DNA from 3 places in the Serratia sp. FDAARGOS_506 genome. Region 3 is predicted to be linked to each of the others. Evidence: predicted binding sites of a transcription regulator. Region 3 holds the regulator's gene; each other region holds the start of a gene.

Region 1 (7,380 bases), 1.8 Mb from region 3:
ACGCCGCCGTCGGCGCGTTGGCGCCGTTGGAAGATAAGGGTGAACAGCTGGGCTGGGTGTGGCGAAGCAAGGCGCGTTGCAACCCGCTGTTCATCTCTACCGGTCACCGCGTGGGCGCCGACAGTGCGCTGGCGTGGGTGCAGCACTGTATGGCGGGCTACCGTTTGCCGGAGCCGACCCGCTGGGCTGACGCCATCGCATCGCGTCGTCCGGCGTTTCAGCGGTGGTTGCAGCAGCATCCGGAGGTGTCGCCATGAGCGATTTCGGGTACACTGCGCCGCAGATAACGCGTAAGAGAGTAAAGCATGCTACGTAACCCGATTCATTTACGCCTGGAACGGCTCGAGGCCTGGCAACATTTGACCTTTATGGCCAGTTTGTGCGAGCGTATGTACCCGAATTACCAGATGTTCTGCAAACAGACCGAGTTCGGCGATCCGGCGGTTTATCGCCGCATTCTGGATTTGGTGTGGGAAACGCTGGTGGTTAAGGATGCCAAGGTCAACTTCGACAGCCAGCTCGAGAAGTTGGAAGAGGCGATTCCGTCGGCGGAAGATTACGATCTTTACGGCGTTTACCCGGCAATTGATGCCTGTATCGCATTAGGGGAACTGATCCATTCGCGGCTCGGCGGGGAGACGCTGGAGCACGCCATCGCCATCAGCGAAACATCGATTCGCACCGTGGCGATGTTGGAAATGACCCAAGCCGGTAAGGAAATGACCGACGAAGAGTTGGAAAGTTTGCCTGCGGTAGAGGAAGAATGGGACATTCAATGGGAAATTTTCCGCCTGTTGGACGCCTGTGAAGAGCGCGATATAGACCTGATCAAGGGGCTGCGATCCGACCTGCGAGAGGCCGGTGTCAGCAACATCGGGATAAATTTAGCGCAATAAGGCAACAAAACGTGATTTAACGCCTGATTTGTCATGCCTTAAGGCTTCACATCCGCACCCTGTCTGGTCTACATTTGGGGGGCGTAAAAAAAGTGGCTATCGGTGCGTGTATGCAGGAGAGTGCTGTCAATCGGCATATCCGTCGCACTCGATGCTTTGCAAACGATAAACACACTGTAAGGATAACTTATGAACAAGACTCAACTGATTGATGTAATCGCGGACAAGGCTGACCTTTCCAAAGCACAAGCTAAACTGGCTCTGGAATCCACCCTGGCTGCTATTACTGAGTCTCTGAAAGAAGGTGATGCAGTACAATTGGTTGGCTTCGGTACTTTCAAAGTAAACCATCGTAGCGAGCGCACTGGCCGCAACCCGCAGACTGGCAAAGAAATCAAAATCGCAGCAGCCAACGTGCCTGCGTTCGTTTCTGGCAAAGCACTGAAAGACGCTGTTAAATAAGACCGCGCCTCGGTGAAAAGATTAAACAGAGGGGCGATGGCGCCCCTTTTGTTTACTCGTCGGGCGCTCATGGCCGTTGGCATCGCCGTCGGCCTGAGCGCCTGCAGTTCCCATTCCGATATTCCCAGCTTTACCGCCAGCGGCTTCGTGGCCGATCAGGGCGTGATACGCCTGTGGCGTAAAGACGATGAGCAACAGCGCCCGCAGGTGCTGGTCAGCGTCTACAGCCCTTATCGCGGTCCGGGCACCATCACCACGTTGTACACCTATCAGGGCGATGTGCTGCGCCAAATCAAACGCAACGACGCCGACGGCGATCGAGACTCTATTCAACTGCGCTTTGCCGACGACGGCACGGTGAGCTTTATGCAGCGCCAGCTGGCGACACGCCGCGAACCGCTGACCAGCGATGAAATCGCCCTGTATCAATATCAGGCGCGGCGGATCCTCGAAGTGAGCAATGCGCTGCGCGCCGGCAAGGTGAAATTGCTGCAGGGGCGTTGGATGCAGGGGGAAGTGCAAACCTGCGACGGTCAACGCATGAAACCGGGGCTGGATGCTGCCGCCATCGTCTGGATCGAAAAGCGTGCTCGCAGCAGCAGCCGGCCGGTGAGCATCGCCTGGCTGGAAGCACCCGAAGGCAGCGAACTGCTGCTGGTGGCGAACGACGACTTCTGCAGCTGGGAACCGAAAGAAGACCAGCTATAAAAAAGGCCCCGCGCAGCGGAGCCTCTTGCCATGAACTTCCACGGTCAAATCACTTGCCGCGCACAATCGCGCGATAACCGATATCTTTGCGGCAGAAGCTGCCCGGCCACTGAATGCCTTCGGCCAGCTGGTAGGCGCGTTGCTGCGCCTGTGCCACGGTGTCGCCCAGCGCCGTTACGCACAGCACGCGGCCGCCGCTGGTGACGACGTCATTGCCCTGCAGGTTTGTCCCGGCATGGAAGACCTTGCCGTCGGCGCTTTCCCGCTGCGGCAATCCCTGGATAATTTCGCCGTTGCGATAGTCGCCCGGATAACCGCCGGCCGCCAGCACTACGCCGAGCGCAGGGCGTTCGTCCCAGTCGGAGCTTTTCTCGTTCAGGCGGCCTTCCGCACCCGCCAGGCACAGTTCCACCAGATCGGAACGCAGGCGCAGCATGATTGGTTGGGTTTCGGGATCGCCAAAACGACAGTTGAATTCGATCACCTTCGGCTGGCCATCGGCGGCGATCATCAGGCCGGCGTACAGGAAGCCGACGTAGGTATTGCCTTCCGCCGCCATGCCGCGCACCGTCGGCCAGATCACCTGGTCCATGGCGCGCTGGTGGATTTCGTCGGTCACAACAGGCGCCGGGGAGTAGGCACCCATGCCGCCGGTGTTCGGGCCGGTGTCGCCGTCGCCGACGCGTTTGTGGTCCTGGCTGGTCGCCATCGGCACCACGTTCTCGCCGTCGACCATCACGATGAAGCTCGCTTCTTCGCCGTCGAGGAACTCTTCCACCACGATGCGATGACCGGCGTCACCGAAGGCGTTGCCGGCCAGCATGTCACGCACTGCCGCTTCGGCCTCCTGCAGCGTCATCGCGACGATCACGCCTTTACCGGCCGCCAGGCCATCGGCCTTGATGACGATCGGCGCGCCTTTGCGGCGCACATAGGCCAGCGCCGGCTCCACCTCGGTGAAGTTTTCATATTCGGCGGTCGGGATGCGGTGGCGCGCCAGGAAATCCTTGGTGAAGGCTTTAGAGCCTTCGAGCTGCGCGGCGGCCTGTGTGGGGCCGAAGATCTTCAGGCCGGCGGCCTGGAAGGCGTCGACCACGCCGATCACCAGCGGCGCTTCCGGCCCGACGATGGTCAGACCGATGTCATGGCTCTGGGCGAAAGCGACCAGGGCAGGGATATCGGTGGCGGCGATCGCCACGTTTTCCAGATTGGCTTCCAACGCGGTGCCGGCATTGCCCGGCGCTACGTACACTTTGTCCGCCAGCGGAGACTGGGCGGCTTTCCAGGCCAGCGCGTGTTCGCGCCCGCCGTTGCCGATAATCAAAATGTTCATCAGGGGCTCCACGAATGGCGTGCGCCGGAGCGCACGCGGCAAAAGGAATTAATGGCGGAAGTGACGCATGTCGGTGAAGATCATCGCGATGCCGTGCTCGTTGGCGGCTGCGATCACTTCGTCGTCGCGGATAGAGCCGCCCGGCTGGATCACGCAGGTGATGCCGACTGCCGCTGCGGCATCGATGCCGTCGCGGAACGGGAAGAAGGCGTCGGAGGCCATGGCGGACCCTTTCACTTCCAGCCCTTCGTCGCTTGCTTTGATGCCGGCGATCTTGGCGGAGTAAACGCGGCTCATCTGGCCGGCACCTATGCCGATGGTCATGTTGTCACGTGCATAAACGATGGCGTTGGATTTCACGAACTTGGCCACTTTCCAGCAGAACAGCGCGTCGCGCAGTTCCTGTTCGGTCGGCTGGCGCTCGGATACCACGCGCAGATCGGCGGCGGTCACCATGCCCAGATCGCGATCCTGCACCAGCAGGCCGCCGTTGACGCGCTTGAAGTCCAGCCCCGCCACGCGTTGCTGCCACTGGCCGCAGGCCAGCACGCGCACGTTCTGTTTGGCAGCCAGCAGGGAGCGCGCTTCCTGGGTGACGTTTGGCGCGATGATCACTTCCACGAACTGGCGGCTGATGATCGCCTGCGCGGTGGCGGCGTCCAGCTCGCGGTTAAAGGCGATGATGCCGCCAAAGGCGGAGGTCGGGTCGGTTTGATAAGCGCGCTCGTAGGCGGTCAGGATATCGTCGCCGATCGCCACGCCGCAAGGGTTGGCGTGCTTGACGATCACGCAGGCCGGCTCGGCGAACTCTTTCACGCATTCCAGCGCGGCGTCGGTGTCGGCGATGTTGTTATAGGACAGCGCTTTGCCCTGCAGCTGCTCGGCGGTCGCGACGGACGCTTCCTTTACCTCTTCTTCTATATAGAAGGCGGCCTGCTGGTGGCTGTTCTCACCGTAACGCATATCCTGCTTCTTGATGTAGTTGAGGTTCAGGGTCCGCGGGAAGCGGCCGGACGGCTGTTCGGTCTCGCCGTGGTACGCAGGCACCCGCTCACCGAAGTAGTTGGCGATCATGCTGTCGTAGGCGGCGGTGTGTTCGAAGGCTTTGATGGCGAGATCGAAGCGGGTGGCATAGCGCAGCGAGCCGTCGTTGTTGTCCATCTCGGCAATGATGGCGGCGTAGTCGCTGCTCTTCACGACGATGGCGACGTCTTTATGGTTCTTGGCGGCGGAGCGCACCATGGTCGGGCCGCCGATATCGATATTCTCGACCGCGTCTTCCAGCGAGCAATCCGGGCGCGCCACGGTTTGGGCGAACGGATACAGATTGACGACCACCATGTCGATAGGCTTGATGTCATGCTGATTCATGACGGCGTCGTCCTGGCCGCGGCGGCCGAGGATACCGCCGTGAACTTTCGGGTGCAGGGTCTTAACTCGTCCGTCCATCATTTCCGGGAAACCGGTGTAGTCGGAAACTTCGGTAACGGGCAGGCCGGCGTCTGCCAGCAGGCGGGCGGTGCCGCCGGTGGAGAGCAATTCAACGCCGCGCTGGGAAAGCGCTTCGGCGAATTCAACGATACCGGCTTTGTCAGACACGCTGAGCAGGGCCCGGCGGATTGGACGAGGTTGTTGCATGGTTTTATCCCTTGGCTTTGAGTCGCAATTAAAGAGCGTTACGTGAATGTCCACCTCGTTCTCTCTCTATAAGGAAGGTTTTTTTGCCTTATAAGGGAGGTGCAGGCACATATTCAGGTAACGCCCCCATAAAAAGGGGGATCGTTTCGTCGCGGGGAATTGTAGCGAAAACGTTTGCGTGGTGCTCGTAAATTTTCCGTACAAATCGCATCTGTGGATAACACTGTGTGCAAGTGGGTATAAGGCGGGGTTTTGCTGTGGAATGCAGCGAACGATCGTTTTTGCCGAAAATACCTGTTGCGGCCTGCGAGGAACTCCCTATAATGCGCCTCCATCGACACGGAACATGTGAACAACTTCACAGAGTATCCGGGGGTCGCAGAGAAAAATCCTGAAAATTAGGGTTGACTCTGAAAGAGGAAAGCGTAATATACGCCACCTCGAGTTAGCAAGCGAAAGCGCCTAACTCACTGCTCTTTAACAATTTATCAGACAATCTGTGTGGGCACTCCACAAGACGATATCCAGCATCTTCGGATGCAAAAAAATATCAAGTCTTGAAGAGTGACTAACTGAAGTAAAATTCATGCAGTAAATCTTTGAGCATCGCTTCTCGAGTGGAAGCAAATCAAGCTTTAAATTGAAGAGTTTGATCATGGCTCAGATTGAACGCTGGCGGCAGGCTTAACACATGCAAGTCGAGCGGTAGCACGGGGGAGCTTGCTCCCTGGGTGACGAGCGGCGGACGGGTGAGTAATGTCTGGGAAACTGCCTGATGGAGGGGATAACTACTGGAAACGGTAGCTAATACCGCATAACGTCGCAAGACCAAAGAGGGGACCTTCGGGCCTCTTGCCATCAGATGTGCCCAGATGGGATTAGCTAGTAGGTGGGGTAATGGCTCACCTAGGCGACGATCCCTAGCTGGTCTGAGAGGATGACCAGCCACACTGGAACTGAGACACGGTCCAGACTCCTACGGGAGGCAGCAGTGGGGAATATTGCACAATGGGCGCAAGCCTGATGCAGCCATGCCGCGTGTGTGAAGAAGGCCTTCGGGTTGTAAAGCACTTTCAGCGAGGAGGAAGGTGGTGAGCCTAATACGCTCATCAATTGACGTTACTCGCAGAAGAAGCACCGGCTAACTCCGTGCCAGCAGCCGCGGTAATACGGAGGGTGCAAGCGTTAATCGGAATTACTGGGCGTAAAGCGCACGCAGGCGGTTTGTTAAGTCAGATGTGAAATCCCCGGGCTCAACCTGGGAACTGCATTTGAAACTGGCAAGCTAGAGTCTCGTAGAGGGGGTAGAATTCCAGGTGTAGCGGTGAAATGCGTAGAGATCTGGAGGAATACCGGTGGCGAAGGCGGCCCCCTGGACGAAGACTGACGCTCAGGTGCGAAAGCGTGGGGAGCAAACAGGATTAGATACCCTGGTAGTCCACGCTGTAAACGATGTCGATTTGGAGGTTGTGCCCTTGAGGCGTGGCTTCCGGAGCTAACGCGTTAAATCGACCGCCTGGGGAGTACGGCCGCAAGGTTAAAACTCAAATGAATTGACGGGGGCCCGCACAAGCGGTGGAGCATGTGGTTTAATTCGATGCAACGCGAAGAACCTTACCTACTCTTGACATCCAGAGAACTTTCCAGAGATGGATTGGTGCCTTCGGGAACTCTGAGACAGGTGCTGCATGGCTGTCGTCAGCTCGTGTTGTGAAATGTTGGGTTAAGTCCCGCAACGAGCGCAACCCTTATCCTTTGTTGCCAGCGGTTCGGCCGGGAACTCAAAGGAGACTGCCAGTGATAAACTGGAGGAAGGTGGGGATGACGTCAAGTCATCATGGCCCTTACGAGTAGGGCTACACACGTGCTACAATGGCATATACAAAGAGAAGCGACCTCGCGAGAGCAAGCGGACCTCATAAAGTATGTCGTAGTCCGGATTGGAGTCTGCAACTCGACTCCATGAAGTCGGAATCGCTAGTAATCGTAGATCAGAATGCTACGGTGAATACGTTCCCGGGCCTTGTACACACCGCCCGTCACACCATGGGAGTGGGTTGCAAAGAAGTAGGTAGCTTAACCTTCGGGAGGGCGCTTACCACTTTGTGATTCATGACTGGGGTGAAGTCGTAACAAGGTAACCGTAGGGGAACCTGCGGTTGGATCACCTCCTTACCTAAAGATATTGATTCGAGTGGCGTGCTCACACAGATTGTCTGATAGAAAGTAACGAGCAGAAATACCTTTATAGGCTTGTAGCTCAGGTGGTTAGAGCGCACCCCTGATAAGGGTGAGGTCGGTGGTTCAAGTCCACTCAGGCCTACCACTTCTCGGAAGTGGAAA
Region 2 (7,380 bases), 1.9 Mb from region 3:
ATTGCAGCGACAGCTTAGCCTGCTGCTGCTGTTCCGCGCTGAACTTGCTCAGCCCGGTGTCGCCGGCGACGTTGGTGGCAGAGAACTTATAGTCCGGGAAGGAGAAGGTTAATTTAACCGGCTGGCCAAATACCTTGTAACCGTTCCAGGTTTGATTCTCACGGGTAATAAACAGCCCAGCTTGCTCGTTAGAAAATGAATCCTTGCCATTAATCTGAATCCCGTTGCCACGCTCATGGTAATGCAGCAAGTCGGCTACAGCATCGTAGCCGGTTTTGGCGGCTGCGAAGTTGGATTCAGTAATTTCAATTGCCTTTTTAGTAGATTGCATTGGTTCGATTCCACTCATTATCCGATCGTTATCAATCAGACAGATAGACATAACCTCCCCGTAAGCTACGGTTAATGAACCTTAAGCTTGCTGGAAGGGGCTTATGCGCCGTTACCGGCAGTGTGTTAGGTAGAATTAATGCATATATATCAGCAAATAAGATCACCATTAAAAATGGTAATCGATTCCAATTATAGGCAGGACCACAAAACTGGACATAAAATAATCGACCATTTATTAGATTAACGAAAGATTGTTATGCTGCTTTTTCGCCTTATTTACAAAAAAAATGAAAATTAATGAGGATAAGTTGGCACCAAACTTCAATAGAAATGCGGCCTGCAGACACAAGCGAATCATGCTGGCTTGGTGTGGGTGAAAAGGTAAATTTTGCTAAAGCGTTATAGATTAATAACTCTTTATTATTAGGCCGGGCGATTTTTTAGTTTCTATAGGAATATTATTTTCTTATTTAAACTAACGGCGGTGAGCCTTTCCCCTCAAATAAGGGATAAGAAAAGCCTATAGATTAAAATTCGCATTATTCATAATTGAATGAATACCCCTTTATACGTGCGAACGCCGTTAGCAATAATTCTCATCCGGGGCTTGACTCTGGAGTGGACTCCAGGGTGTAGAGTCAGCTGAGTAAATCCGTTTAACAGCCCGAAGGGGGACGTTATGCACAATCAGCACAACCATAATCATCAGGAACATCACCACGCCGAAGGCGGATGCGGCTGCAACCACAGCCACAGCAAAACTCAGCATGGCTGCAGCAGCGAACCGAAAAACGCCGCTGCACAGGCCGAACACGCCCACCACCACGATCATGGCGATAGCGGTTGCTGCACCGCCGCGCCCGACGATCCGGACGAGGAAAGCGACAGGCTGGCCGCCGCTCCCCCTTCCGGTAGCCAACGTTTCAGCTGGAAAGTCACCGGTATGGACTGCCCAAGCTGCGCCAAGAAAATCGAAAATGCCGTCACCGCACTCCCTGGCGTCGACAGCGCGCGCGTATTGTTCGCCACCGAGAAATTGGTGGTCGACGCACAGTCCGACATCAGCCTGCGGATCCAGGACGCGGTCGCCCAGGCCGGCTTTACTCTGCTCGGCACCCAGACAACCAAAGCCGCCGCGCCGAAAACCTCACGTTTCGGCGAATTCGCACCGCTGCTGCTATTAACCACCCTGATGGTCGTCAGTTGGGTGCTGGATCGAGTTAACCCGGAGCTGGGCCGCATCGCCTTTATCGCCACCACGCTGGTCGGATTGGCACCGGTCGCCACCAAGGCGCTGCGGTTGATTCGTTCCGGCACGCCGTTCGCTATCGAAACGCTGATGAGCGTCGCGGCCATCGGTGCGCTGTTCATCGGCGCCACCGCCGAGGCGGCGATGGTGCTGCTGCTGTTTATGGTCGGCGAACTGCTGGAGTCCTACGCCGCCAACCGCGCGCGGCGCGGCGTGACGGCGCTGATGGAGCTGGTGCCGGAAGATGCGCTGCTGCTGCAAGGCACGGAACGCAAACGCGTGCCGGTCGCCAGTCTGCGCCCTGGCGATGTGATAGAAATCGCACCCGGCGGACGCCTGCCAGCCGACGCCGAGCTGCTCAATCCGTTCGCCAGCTTCGACGAAAGCGCCCTGACCGGCGAATCGGTGCCGGTCGAGCGCCAACAGGGCGAGAAAGTGGCCGCCGGCAGCCTGTCCGTCGATCAGGCGGCACAGATGAAGGTGATCTCCGAGCCCGGCAAAAACGCCATCGACCGCATTCTGCAACTGATCGAAGAAGCTGAAGAGCGCCGCGCGCCGATCGAACGCTTCCTCGATCGCTTCAGTCGCTATTACACCCCGGCCATTATGCTGCTGGCCGTCGCGGTGATCCTGCTGCCGCCGCTGCTGTTCTCGCAGCCTTGGGATACCTGGATCTATCGCGGTCTGACGCTGCTGCTGATCGGCTGCCCATGCGCGCTGGTGATCTCGACTCCGGCGGCCATCACATCCGGACTGGCGGCTGCCACGCGGCGCGGTGCGCTGATTAAAGGCGGCGCGGCGCTGGAACAACTGGGGCAGGTGCAAACCATCGCCTTCGATAAAACCGGTACCCTGACCGAAGGCAAGCCGACGGTGACCGACGTGCTGCCGATCGGCACGCTCACCGAACAACGGCTGCTGCAGCTTGCCGCGGCGGTGGAAGCCGGTTCACATCACCCGCTGGCGCAGGCGATCATCAACCGCGCCGCCGAAAACGGGGCTGAGCTGCCGCTGGCGCAGGCGCGCCGCGCGCTGGCCGGCGTCGGCGTGGAAGGGATCGTGGACGGCAAGACCGTGCTGATCAGCGCGCCGGGCAAGCTGGCACCGGGCCTGCTCGACGCCCAATGGCAGAGTCAGGTAGACAAGCTGGAAAACGCCGGTAAAACGGCGGTGGTGGTGCTGGAAGACGGCGCGCCCATCGGCTTGCTGGCGCTGCGCGATACGCTGCGCGGCGACGCCAAACAGGCGATAGCCGAACTGAACGCGCTGGGTATTCGCGGCGTGATGCTGACCGGCGACAACCCGCGCGCCGCCGCAGCGATCGCCGGCGAGCTGGGCCTCGACTATCGCGCCGGTCTGCTGCCGGAAGATAAGGTCAGCGCGGTTACCGAACTGAGCGAACTGCGCCCGACGGCGATGATCGGCGACGGGATCAACGACGCCCCGGCGATGAAGGCCTCCAGCATCGGCATCGCCATGGGCAGCGGCACCGACGTGGCATTGGAAACCGCCGACGCCGCCCTGACCCACAACCGGCTGGTGGGCGTCGCGGAGATGATCCGCATCTCGCGCGCCACCCACGCCAATATCCGGCAAAACATCACCATCGCATTGGGGCTGAAGGGGGTCTTCCTGATCACCAGCCTGCTGGGGCTGACCGGTTTGTGGCTGGCGGTGCTGGCCGACTCCGGCGCCACCGCGCTGGTCACCGCCAACGCGCTGCGGCTGTTGAAAAAGCGCAGCTAAGTTCGGAAACCAATACGGGCGCGGCATACCGCGCCCGTTGTCATTTCGGGGAAAAAGACTTTTCCTTCATCAACACGACCTTGTCGCCGTTATACGCCTTTACGCAGCAAATAACGGTATGGCACCTGCTCGGTCTCCTGCGCTACCAGCGTGTGCTCCATAAAGCGGCAGAAGCCCGGAATATCGCGGGTGGTGGCCGGATCGTCGGCGATAATCAGCAGCGTTTCGCCGTTGTCCATATGGCGCACGGTTTTACGCACCATCATCACCGGTTCCGGGCAACGCAGGCCCAACGCGTCGAGCGTCTGGTCTGCCTGGGCAAATAAGTCAGTCATGCAATTTTTCTCGTTCAAAAACGATCGGCGAACGCTCGCCGCATCTCATTAGCGCCTAGTTTACGCCGGTAGTTTTTCTGCGCAAGATGCGTTAACGTTTGCGTTAAATTTAACCATTGCATTGGTTGCGCAAACGCGTATCATGCCGCCGCGCAGCGTTTTTTGCTGTTTTGACAAGACACACTGGGTTCCCTCACCCCACTGCTAAAAAGGCTACAATATGTATTCGTTTACCGCACAGCAGCGCTTCACCGCGTTGGTCTGGCTTTCGCTGTTTCATATCGCCATCATTACCTCCAGCAACTACCTGGTACAGTTGCCGATCACCGTTTTCGGCTTCCATACCACCTGGGGCGCCTTTACCTTCCCGTTCATCTTCCTCGCGACCGATCTGACCGTGCGCATTTTCGGCGCGCCGCTGGCGCGACGCATCATCCTGGCGGTGATGGTGCCGGCGCTGTTCATCTCCTACGTGATCTCCACCGTCACCTATCAGGGAGAATGGCAGGGCTTCGCGGCGCTGGGCAGTTTTAACCTGTTCGTGGCGCGCATCGCCGTCGCCAGCTTTATGGCCTACGTGCTCGGCCAAATCCTCGACGTTCACGTCTTCAACCGCCTGCGTCAACGCAGCGCCTGGTGGGTGGCGCCGGCGGCGGCGATGTTCTTCGGCAACATCAGCGATACGCTGGCGTTCTTCTTCATCGCCTTCTACAAGAGCAGCGATCCCTTCATGGCCAACAACTGGGTGGAGATCGCGCTGGTAGATTACAGCTTCAAGGTGATGATCTGCCTGCTGTTCTTCCTGCCGATGTACGGCGTGTTGCTGAACATGTTGCTCAAACGCATCGCGGCGCGCAGCGGCAGCCTGCAGCCGGGCTGAGCCGTGTTATTCTGGGCGGCCCTAATCCTTTGGAGGCCGCCCATGACCCCAATCGTTCGCACCGCCACGCTCGAAGAAATCCACCGCCTGTACCAACGCATCCCCGAATTCGGCGGCCTGCATAGCCTGGCCGATCTGCAGCGGCGCATCGGTGCCGCTCCCGCCAGCCTGTTGATCGCCGAAATCGACGGGCAGCCGGCCGGTTTCAAGCTCGGTTATCAACAACGGGAAACGGTGTTTTACAGCTGGTTGGGCGGCGTGCTGCCGGCATTTCGTCGCCACGGCGTGGCGCAGGCGCTGTTGGCCGAACAGGAATGCTGGGCGCGGGCGCAAGGCTATCGCCAGCTGACGGTCAAAACCCGTAACCGGTTCCGCGCCATGCTGACGATGCTGCTCACTCACCACTATCAGATTGTTCAGCTGGAAAAGAAAGGCGAAGTGGCTGATTATCGGCTATTACTGGAAAAAAACTTGTGACAACATCTGCCTTGCATTTCAACCTGGAATAGGTTGCGATACGACAGTAAATCCCTACCGGAAAGGAAGAAGGAAGCCCGATGCGTAAAGTAGCGAAATTGATGGGTATCAGCCTGCTGGCGCTTGGCCTCGCGGCCTGCGACGGCAACACCAAAGACACCAAGGCAGCACCTGACGGCGCGGCGGCCAGCGTGCCGGCCGGGCAGCAGGTGAGCCTGCTGGACGGCAAACTGGCGTTCACCCTGCCGGTCGGCATGGCGGATCAGAGCGGCAAGCTGGGCAACCAGGCCAACAACATGCATGTTTACGCAGACAGCACCGGCCAGCGCGCGGTGATCGTGATCCTGGGCGACAAGACCGCCGACAGCCTGGAGACCCTGGCCAAGCGCCTGGAGAATACCCAGCGCGCGCGTGACGCCAACCTGCAGGTGATCACCAACAAGGCGCTCGACGTCAACGGCGTGCCGCTGCGTCAGCTGGACAGCATTATCACCAGCGGCGGCGAAAAAGCCTATTCCTCCGTCCTGATCGGCTCGCTGAACAACAACATGCTGACCATTCAGGTGACGCTGCCGGCGGACAATCAGCAGCAGGCGCAGACCGAAGCCGAAGGCATCATCTCTACCCTGAAGCTGAAGCAGTAATCCCACAAAGGGCCGGCTTGCCGGCCCTTGGTTTTTATGCCAGCGCCTGCGCCAGCAGGGTGATCGGATGTTCGCAGCGCTTGCTGGTGGACATTTCTATCTGCCATTTGCAGGTCTCGCAGTCGGTCACCACCAGATCCACCCCGCTTTCTTCTATCTGCCGGAACAGCGGTGCGCCGATGCCTTGCGAAGTGGCGTAGTTCTCCGATTTGAACCCGTAAGTGCCGGCGATGCCGCAGCACTGCGAATCCAGCACCACCAGCTCCAGCCCCGGTATCTGCCGCAGCAGCTCCAGGGTGTAGGCCGTCCAGCCCATCTTCTCCATATGGCAAGGCGTGTGATAAGCCACCCGCAGCGGCGTGCGCTTGAGCGGCAGGCTGCGCCCCTGATTGATCAGGCGGTAGAGATAACGCGTCGCCAGCTCCACCCGATCGCGCACCGGGGTGGTGTCCACGTCCAGCAGATGAGGGTATTCGTCGCGCAGGGTGAAAGTACAGCTCGATGAGGTCGCGACCACCGGAATACCGCGCTCCAGCACCGTTTCATGCAGCGACTCGGCGTTTACCCTGGCCTGCTTTTTGGCCTGCTCGATAAACCCGTTGGCGATCAGCGGTACGCCGCAGCATTTCTCGCGTTTCAGCAGCTGCACACCGATATCCAGCGCATTGAACACTCGGATCAAATCCTTGCCCAGCTGCGGATGGTTATAGTTGACGAAGCAGCCGTGGAAAAACGCCACCTGCTCGGCATAACGCTGCTGAGCCTGCGCCTGTTGCCGGTACCAGCGGCGGAAGGTGCCGAACGAGTATTTCGGCAGTTCGCGACGGTGATCGATCTTCAGCGCCTTGTCCAGCAGCTTGCGCACCGGTTTCAGCCCGGTAGCGGCATTGACGATCGGTGCGAACGGCGTCGACAGCGAGCCCATGATGTCGGTGTGGCTGAGAATGGCGTCGCGCAGCGTCGGCTTGCTCTGAGCGAAGTCGGCACGGGCGCGCTGAATGATGTCGCCGATTTTGACATCGGACGGGCAGGCCACTTCACAACGTTTGCAGTTGGTGCAGTATTTCAGCGCTTCGTCGTACAGCGCCGGATCTTTCAACCGCAGCCGCTCACCGTCCGGCCCCGCCTGTTTTGGCCCCGGATAGAGCGGGTTCACTTTGGCGACCGGGCAATAGGTGGTGCAGACGGTGCATTTGATGCAGCTTTCAAAGCTGTGGTCCTGATGCAGGCTCATGCGTTTTCCTCCGCGGCGATCTGCTGCGCGACGTGCAGCGCACCGATCAATGACACGCCGGCGCCACAGCCCTGCTGCAGCGGATCGTAGCCGCCTGCGACCGCGCCGATGGCGTACAGATTGTCGAACGCCATTCCCTGCTTCATCGCCCGCAGCCTGCCGTCGGTGCGCACACCAAACTGCAGATAAGGCTGCGGCGCGAACAGCTCGCGCCGGCTCCAGTCAGCGCGATTCGCGCGGCTGTGTACGTCCAGTCCGAAGATCGGCTCACGCACGCCGTCGAAACCCGCCACCAGTCCGTTGCTGAAGAAGCTGCCGCTGGCCAGCACGACCTGTTGCGCCCGCAGCGGAATATCGCCATGGTTGCGGGTATACAGGCCGGTAACGCGGCCGGCTTCGCACTCGGCACGCAGCACACTGTCGCCCGGCATGAAAACGCCGCCCAGCTGTTGGAAACGCCGCCGCAGCGCCTGATGCAAGCG
Region 3 (7,380 bases):
AGCTCACCGTCTACCCACAGCTGCGGGAACGTCGGCCAGTTGGCGTATTTTGGCAGCTCGGCGCGGATGTCCGGGTTTTGCAGAATATCCACGTAGGCGAAACGTTCGCCGCAGGCGGACAGCGCTTGCACAGCCTGTGCGGAGAAGCCGCAGCTCGGCAGCTTAGGCGAACCTTTCATGTACAGCAGAATCGGGTTTTCAGCGATTTGGTGCTGAATTTTTTCAAGTGTCGTCGTCATTTATTGCTTCCTCAAGCCACATTTCATGGCTACAACATGCATCACGCGGGCTATTGTAGCGGCTGGAACAGTCGCAAGAAAACGCCATCTTTTGCAAGGATATTCGCCCGCTGCCGATCGCGTTTCACCGGCCACGTCATTCCGGTCAAAACATACGCTGAGAATAACATTTTTAATCCGACCATTTCACTAATATATTGCGCCGAGATGACGGCGCGGATTAATTATATCCATCGCCGCCGATTGGCGCTTTTTCATACATCAACGGGCTGATTTTGAAGCAAAAAAAATGTCATTAACGTTTTCTCACAATATGGATTATTATTTATGAGTTCTTCGCTGTTTTATATGGCGAAATTCGGGAATACTGTGACTCTTTCGATATCCGTTTCGGGGCCAAGGTTGGTGACGTCGACATGCGTTTAATTCTTACGCTCTTTGCGCTGCTGTTTACGCAGCTCTTCTTCAATTTGGCGCACGCTGCGCCACAGGCGCGTGTTGCCGCCGAGCAGCGTAAAAGCCATGCTAATGAAGCGCGGCCTGATGACCGCAGAAAAAAGAAGGCGGACAAAGCCGCTAAAAAAGCCAAAGTGACGGCCCCCGAGAAAAAAACCAAGACCGCCAAGGCCAAAACCGAGAAAAGCGCGAAAAAGATCGCCAGCGCCAAACCCAAGGCCAAAGTGCAGAAAACCGCCAAGATTAAAGTCACCCCGCCGAAAAAGGGCTATAAAAAAGGCTACGGCCGCCACCGCGAAGCCGGCATGGCCACCGCCAAGCTGGCGCGTGAAGATAAGCCGTTGAAACTGAGCCCGGCGCACAAAAAACGTTACCAGCACGCCAAGCAGACCGCAATGGCCAAGCTGATGGGCCAGATGGGCAAACCTTACCGCTGGGGCGGCAGCTCGCCGCGTACCGGCTTCGATTGCAGCGGCCTTATCTATTACGCCTATAAAGACGTAGTGAAAATCAAGATGCCGCGCACCGCCAACGAGATGTATCACCTGCGCGACGCAGCGCCGATCAAGAAAAGCGAACTGGAAAGCGGCGATCTGGTGTTCTTCCGCATCAATAACCGCGGCGTGGCGGACCATGTCGGCGTCTACCTCGGCAACGGCAAATTCATCCAGTCGCCGCGCACTGGCGAAGAGATCCGCATCAGCCAGCTCGACAACGACTATTGGCAAAACCACTATATCGGCGCACGCCGCGTAGTGACGCCGAAAACCATTCGTTAATACCCTGTTCTGCGCGGTTGCGGCCCCGGTCGCAACCGCCTGCTCAAGCTATCGCCCATCGCACTTCCCCACGCGCATTTCTCGCTTTTCCTCCTGTTTTTTATGATGAAAATTGTTAAGATTGAATGACCACAATAAAAAACGGCCCATATGGCTCTCGCCCCGGCGGGAAGCGAGTGGCGCCGTAAAGGAGGAAGCAATGTCGTTTGAATTACCTGCATTACCGTATGAGAAAAACGCGCTCGAGCCGCACATCTCCGCCGAGACCCTGGAATACCACTACGGCAAGCACCACAACACCTACGTGGTTAACCTGAACAACCTGGTGAAAGGCAGCGAGTTCGAGGGCAAATCGCTCGAAGAGATCATCAAAACCTCTAACGGCGGCGTCTTCAACAACGCAGCACAGGTGTGGAACCACACTTTCTACTGGCACTGCCTGTCGCCACAGGGCGGCGGTGAACCGCAGGGCGAACTGGCGGCGGCGATCGTCAAATCCTTCGGCTCATTCGCTGCGTTCAAAGAGCAGTTCACCGATGCCGCAGTGAAAAACTTCGGCGCCGGCTGGACCTGGCTGGTGAAAAAACCGGACGGCACGCTGGCGATCGTCAACACCTCCAATGCGGCCACCCCGCTGACCGGTGAAGACAAACCTCTGCTGACCGTTGACGTATGGGAACACGCGTATTACATCGATTACCGCAATGCGCGTCCAAAATACCTGGAAAACTTCTGGGCGTTGGTCAACTGGGCTTTCGCGGCGGAAAACCTGGCGTAAGCGCAGGCCTTGCCTAAGTGACGAGGCGCAGCGTGGCTGCGCCTTTTTTAAAACTGGCGGGAAATCAGTTCAACGCAGCGACAAAGCTGAAAGCGATGATCATCGCCAACGCACAAACGGTGGTGAACAGCGACATCTTCAGATCGGTATCCATGACAACTCCTTTAAAATGGGCTTTCCTAAGGATAAAAGGCGCACAATTAGTACGTCAAATCATTTTCCCACAGTTCGCCGATAAAATCTTGTTATCATTTCCCGGTTTATAATCTCGATTACCTCTTCCACTTTTGTTCAATATGCGACAAAATTCGCAGTTCACAACTGCGTACCGGCATCCATGCCCCTCCTGATTAAGCGCTGAAGACTTCAACACACTAAAAACTCAGTTTTCGCTTCTCTGGAGAAGGATCTACGCAGGCAAACGATTAACATCACACTTACATGCTGTAAACATGTGAGTTCAGGAGTCATTCCTTACATGGCAACGATTAAAGATGTGGCCAAACGCGCGGGCGTTTCCACCACCACCGTTTCGCACGTCATCAATAAGACTCGTTTCGTCGCCGAAGAGACCAAAGCGGCCGTGTGGGCCGCCATCAAAGAGCTGCATTACTCGCCGAGCGCCGTGGCGCGCAGCCTGAAAGTCAATCACACCAAGTCGATCGGCCTGTTGGCCACCTCGAGCGAAGCGCCCTACTTCGCCGAAGTGATCGAAGCGGTGGAAAACAGCTGCTACAGCAAAGGCTACACCCTGATCCTGTGCAACTCGCACAACAATCTGGACAAGCAGCGCGCCTACCTGGCGATGCTGGCGCAAAAGCGCGTCGACGGCCTGCTGGTTATGTGCTCCGAATACCCGGATCAGCTGCTGGGCATGTTGGAAGACTACCGCAACATCCCGATGGTGGTGATGGACTGGGGCGCCGCGCGTGGCGACTTCACCGACACCATCATCGATAACGCCTTCGAAGGCGGCTATCTGGCCGGCCGTTACCTGATCGAGCGTGGCCACCGCGATATCGGCGCCATTCCGGGCCAGCTGTCGCGCAACACCGGCGGCGGCCGTCATCAGGGCTTTATGAAGGCGCTGCAGGAAGCACATATCGAGATTCGCGAAGAGTGGATCGTTCAGGGCGACTTCGAACCGGAGTCCGGCTATAAGGCGATGCACCAAATCCTGTCGCAAAAACAACGACCGACCGCGGTATTCTGCGGCGGCGACATCATGGCGATGGGCGCCATCTGCGCCGCCGACGAGCTGGGGCTGCGAGTGCCGCAGGATATTTCCGTGATCGGTTACGACAACGTGCGCAACGCCCGCTACTTTACCCCGGCACTGACCACCATTCATCAGCCTAAAGAGCGCCTGGGCGAAATGGCCTTCACCATGCTGCTGGATCGCATCATCAGCAAACGCGAAGAGTCACAGGTGATCGAAGTGCATCCTAAGCTGGTCGAACGCCGCTCTGTCGCCGACGGCCCGTTCATCGACTACCGCCGCTAATCCCCCGCGCCGGAAGCCTGCGCGGCTTCCGGTTCCGCCTCGCTCAACCACTCCTGATTCAGCGTCTCGCCATCGCCCAGATACGCCAGCAGCCAGCTCATCGCCGGTGACGGTTTATCCTGTTGCCAGGTCAGACAGCAAGGGCTGGCGGGAAACGGTTGCTGCAGCTGCAACGCCTTCAGCTCACCGCGCTGCACCCGCGGCAGTGCCCGATGCGCCGGCATCATGCCGACGCACAACCCGGCGCACAAACAGTCGAGTGCCGAAGTCCAATCTGGCACCACCAGTCGCCGCTGGTTATCCAGCGTCCAGGTGACGCGCTTGGGCAGGTTGCGCGAGGTGTCCTCCAGGCAAAGCGAAGGATACGGCCGCAGTTGATCGTCATTCAGCGGCCCCGCCAACTGCGCCAGCGGGTGCTGCGGGCTGACCACGCACAACCAGTTCATATAACCCATGTCGCGAAAGGCGAAGCCGCCACCGACCGGCACCGCGCGCGTGGCGCCGATCGCCATGTCCGCCCTGCCGTCCACCAGCGCATCCCACACGCCGTTGAACACCTCGGGTTGCAGCATCAGTTCAACGTCGGGGAAATGACGGTAGAAATCCAACACCAGCTGGCGGCTGCGTTGCGGTTTGACGATGATGTCCACCGCGATATTCAGCTGGCCGCGCCAACCGTTGGCCACCTGCTGACAATGACGGCGGGTGTCGAGCATTTTTTTGATAACAGCTCGCGCATCCTTGATAAACAGTGCACCGGCCGGTGTCAATTCCACATCGCGGTGACGCCGCTCAAACAGCGGCACCGCCAGCCATTGCTCCAGCTGCCGTACGGTATAGCTGACCGCCGACGGGACCCGGTGCAATTCCTGCGCCGCCGCGCTGAAACTGCCGGTGCGCGCCACCGCGTCGACGACTTCAAGAGAATATTCAGACCACATCGTTTTGCCTTCAATTTTTTTAACAGCACTTTGCAAATATTACCGTTTCACAAGCAGAGATCCAGCCGGATACACTGACCGGCGCTAAAAACCTGCGACACTAAAATATTAACGAGAAATACCATGCGAAATTCCTTTGGCTTTATGTTCTACCTCGCCGGCCTGAGCATGCTGGGTTATCTGGCGACCGATATGTACCTGCCCGCCTTCGGCGCCATGCGGGAGGAACTGCAAATTTCCGCCGGCGCGGTGAGCGCCAGCCTGAGTATCTTCCTGGCCGGCTTCGCCTTTGCGCAGCTGCTGTGGGGACCGCTCTCCGACCGTCTGGGCCGCAAACCGGTATTATTGATCGGCCTGGCGCTGTTCGCTCTCGGCTGCCTGGGTATGCTGTGGGTAGAAAACGCCGTGCAGCTCTGGATCCTGCGCTTTATTCAGGCCGTCGGTGTCTGTGCCGCCGCCGCCATCTGGCAAGCGCTGGTGGTCGACCGCTACCGTGAAGGCCAGGCCAACCGCGTATTCGCCACCATTATGCCGCTGGTCGCGCTATCGCCGGCACTGGCACCACTGCTTGGCGCCTGGTTGCTGAACCACGCCAGCTGGCGCGCAATCTTCGCCGCGCTGTTGGTCATCACCGCGCTGCTGCTGCTGCCGACGCTGATGCTCAAAGAACGCGACAAAACGCAACCCACCGCCGACGCGCCACAAAACGGCGTCAGCTTTTGGCAACTGTTGAAATCCCCGGTGTTCAGCGGCAATGTCGCCATGTACGCCGCCTGCTCGGCCGGCTTCTTCGCCTGGCTCACCGGCTCGCCGTTCATTCTCGGCGACATGGGCTACAGCCCGAGCGACATCGGCCTGAGCTATGTGCCGCAAACGCTGGCCTTCCTTCTGGGTGGCTACGGCTGCCGCGCCGCACTCAAACGCATCAATGGCAAAACCCTACTGCCGTGGCTGCTGGTAGCTTATGGTGTCAGCATGGTGGCGCTGTATCTGGTGGCGACCCTGACCGATCCGACGCTCTCCACGCTGCTGATCCCGTTCTGCGTGATGGCGCTGGTCAACGGCGCCGGTTACCCGATCATGGTAGCGAATGCGCTGATGCCGTTCCCGGAAAGCAGCGGCAAGGCCGCCGCGCTGCAAAATACGCTGCAGCTCGGACTGTGCTTTGTGGCGAGCATGCTGGTGTCGGCGTTTATTGCCCAGCCGCTGTTGGCGACGGTAACGGTGATGGTGTCTACGGTGATCCTGGCCGCGCTGGGGTATTTCCTGCAGCGGGGCAAAGCGGCCGATACGCAGCAAAAGGCGCAGCGGGAACATGCTAACTCAGCGTCATAATTGCCAAGTTTAATAATCACTTAAAGAATATGCGTGCCGATTGCGATTTACAGTTGAGTCAAGGCCTCGGCACGCCTATACTCAAAAACAACCTTGTAAAGTAACACCTTATAATCTCTATATCTCAATCAGCTATTGTGTACGCGCCTTGCGTCACACTTTTTTTAAGGACGCGTTTATCCCGCGCCGTTAGCGCCGGGTAGCTTCTTAAAATTTCCTCTGTTCATAGTCGGATATCAGACGCCGCGGGCCTATTTTCCGCCGGTAAACGTATGCACCCGCAGAAATTGTCTAAGCTGTTTCCTAACGGGTCATCAGTCAGAAGAAGGTGATGGAGAAGCTATGAGTTCATCGTGTATAGAAGATCTGAGCATCCAGGACAACCAATGGTACCGTATCGCGCATGAAATGCTCGGCTTGGCCGGCATTGAAATCAACGGTTCGCGCCCCTTCGATATTCAGGTTAAAAACCCCGATTTCTTTAAACGTGTCTTGCAGCAAGGGTCGCTGGGCCTTGGCGAAAGCTATATGGACGGCTGGTGGGAGTGCGAACGGCTGGATATGTTCTTCCAGCGCGTGGTCAGTGCCGGGCTGGAGAAGAAACTCCCCCACCACCTGAAAGATACTCTGCGTATCGCCGCCGCACGCCTGACCAACCTGCAATCGAAAAAGCGTGCCTGGATCGTCGGCAAAGAACATTACGATCTCGGCAACGATCTGTTTACCCTGATGCTCGATCCCTACATGCAATACTCCTGCGGCTACTGGAAAGACGCTACCACGCTGGAAGAAGCGCAGGAAGCCAAGCTGCGGATGATCTGTGAAAAACTGCAGCTGCAGCCAGGCATGCGTTTGCTGGACATCGGTTGTGGCTGGGGCGGTCTCTCCGCCTATGCGGCGAAAAATTACGGCGTGTCGGTGGTTGGCGTGACCATTTCCGCCGAGCAGCAGAAGCTGGCTCAGGCACGCTGCGCCGGGCTGGATGTGCAGATCCTGCTGCAGGATTATCGCGATCTGCATCAGCAGTTCGACCGCATCGTGTCCGTCGGCATGTTCGAGCACGTCGGGCCGAAAAACTACCGCACCTATTTTGACGTGGTGGAGCGCAATCTGGCGCCGCACGGCCTGTTCCTGTTGCACACCATCGGCTCCAACAAAACCGACATGAACGTCGATCCCTGGATCAACAAGTACATTTTCCCGAACGGCTGCCTGCCGTCGGTGACCCACATCGCTCAGGCCAGTGAAGGCCATTTCGTGATGGAGGACTGGCACAACATCGGTGCCGACTACGATCGCACGCTGATGGCCTGGTTCGAGCGCTTCAAACAGGCGTGGCCGCAGCTTG

The links. The regulator PurR, encoded in region 3, represses purine synthesis genes. The targets are predictions, from matches to a motif close to CANGCAAACGTTTGCNTG.
Positions count from the first base shown of each region.
Region 1: the regulator PurR is predicted to act here: its motif matches at 5,201-5,218, upstream of purH (bifunctional phosphoribosylaminoimidazolecarboxamide formyltransferase/IMP cyclohydrolase).
Region 2: the regulator PurR is predicted to act here: its motif matches at 3,751-3,768, upstream of tusA (sulfurtransferase TusA).

Region 1 is NZ_CP033831.1:1,789,201-1,796,580, forward strand. Features, by position in the region: gene nfi (deoxyribonuclease V) at 1-257, shown strand, start outside; gene EGY12_RS08700 (YjaG family protein) at 306-896, shown strand; gene hupA (nucleoid-associated protein HU-alpha) at 1,086-1,358, shown strand; gene EGY12_RS08710 (DUF1481 domain-containing protein) at 1,395-2,066, shown strand; gene purD (phosphoribosylamine--glycine ligase) at 2,116-3,399, opposite strand; gene purH (bifunctional phosphoribosylaminoimidazolecarboxamide formyltransferase/IMP cyclohydrolase) at 3,448-5,037, opposite strand; rRNA gene EGY12_RS08725 (16S ribosomal RNA) at 5,675-7,212, shown strand; tRNA gene EGY12_RS08730 (tRNA-Ile) at 7,287-7,363, shown strand.
Region 2 is NZ_CP033831.1:1,691,701-1,699,080, reverse strand. Features, by position in the region: gene EGY12_RS08260 (serralysin family metalloprotease) at 1-331, opposite strand, end outside; gene EGY12_RS08255 (zinc/cadmium/mercury/lead-transporting ATPase) at 1,013-3,328, shown strand; gene tusA (sulfurtransferase TusA) at 3,418-3,663, opposite strand; gene EGY12_RS08245 (7-cyano-7-deazaguanine/7-aminomethyl-7-deazaguanine transporter) at 3,884-4,543, shown strand; gene EGY12_RS08240 (GNAT family N-acetyltransferase) at 4,586-5,020, shown strand; gene EGY12_RS08235 (DcrB family lipoprotein) at 5,101-5,664, shown strand; gene glpC (anaerobic glycerol-3-phosphate dehydrogenase subunit GlpC) at 5,699-6,898, opposite strand; gene glpB (glycerol-3-phosphate dehydrogenase subunit GlpB) at 6,895-7,380, opposite strand, start outside.
Region 3 is NZ_CP033831.1:3,625,372-3,632,751, reverse strand. Features, by position in the region: gene EGY12_RS17690 (Grx4 family monothiol glutaredoxin) at 1-239, opposite strand, end outside; gene EGY12_RS17685 (C40 family peptidase) at 656-1,474, shown strand; gene sodB (superoxide dismutase [Fe]) at 1,674-2,252, shown strand; gene EGY12_RS17675 (YnhF family membrane protein) at 2,317-2,406, opposite strand; gene purR (HTH-type transcriptional repressor PurR) at 2,731-3,756, shown strand; gene punR (DNA-binding transcriptional activator PunR) at 3,753-4,697, opposite strand; gene punC (purine nucleoside transporter PunC) at 4,821-6,032, shown strand; gene cfa (cyclopropane fatty acyl phospholipid synthase) at 6,375-7,380, shown strand, end outside.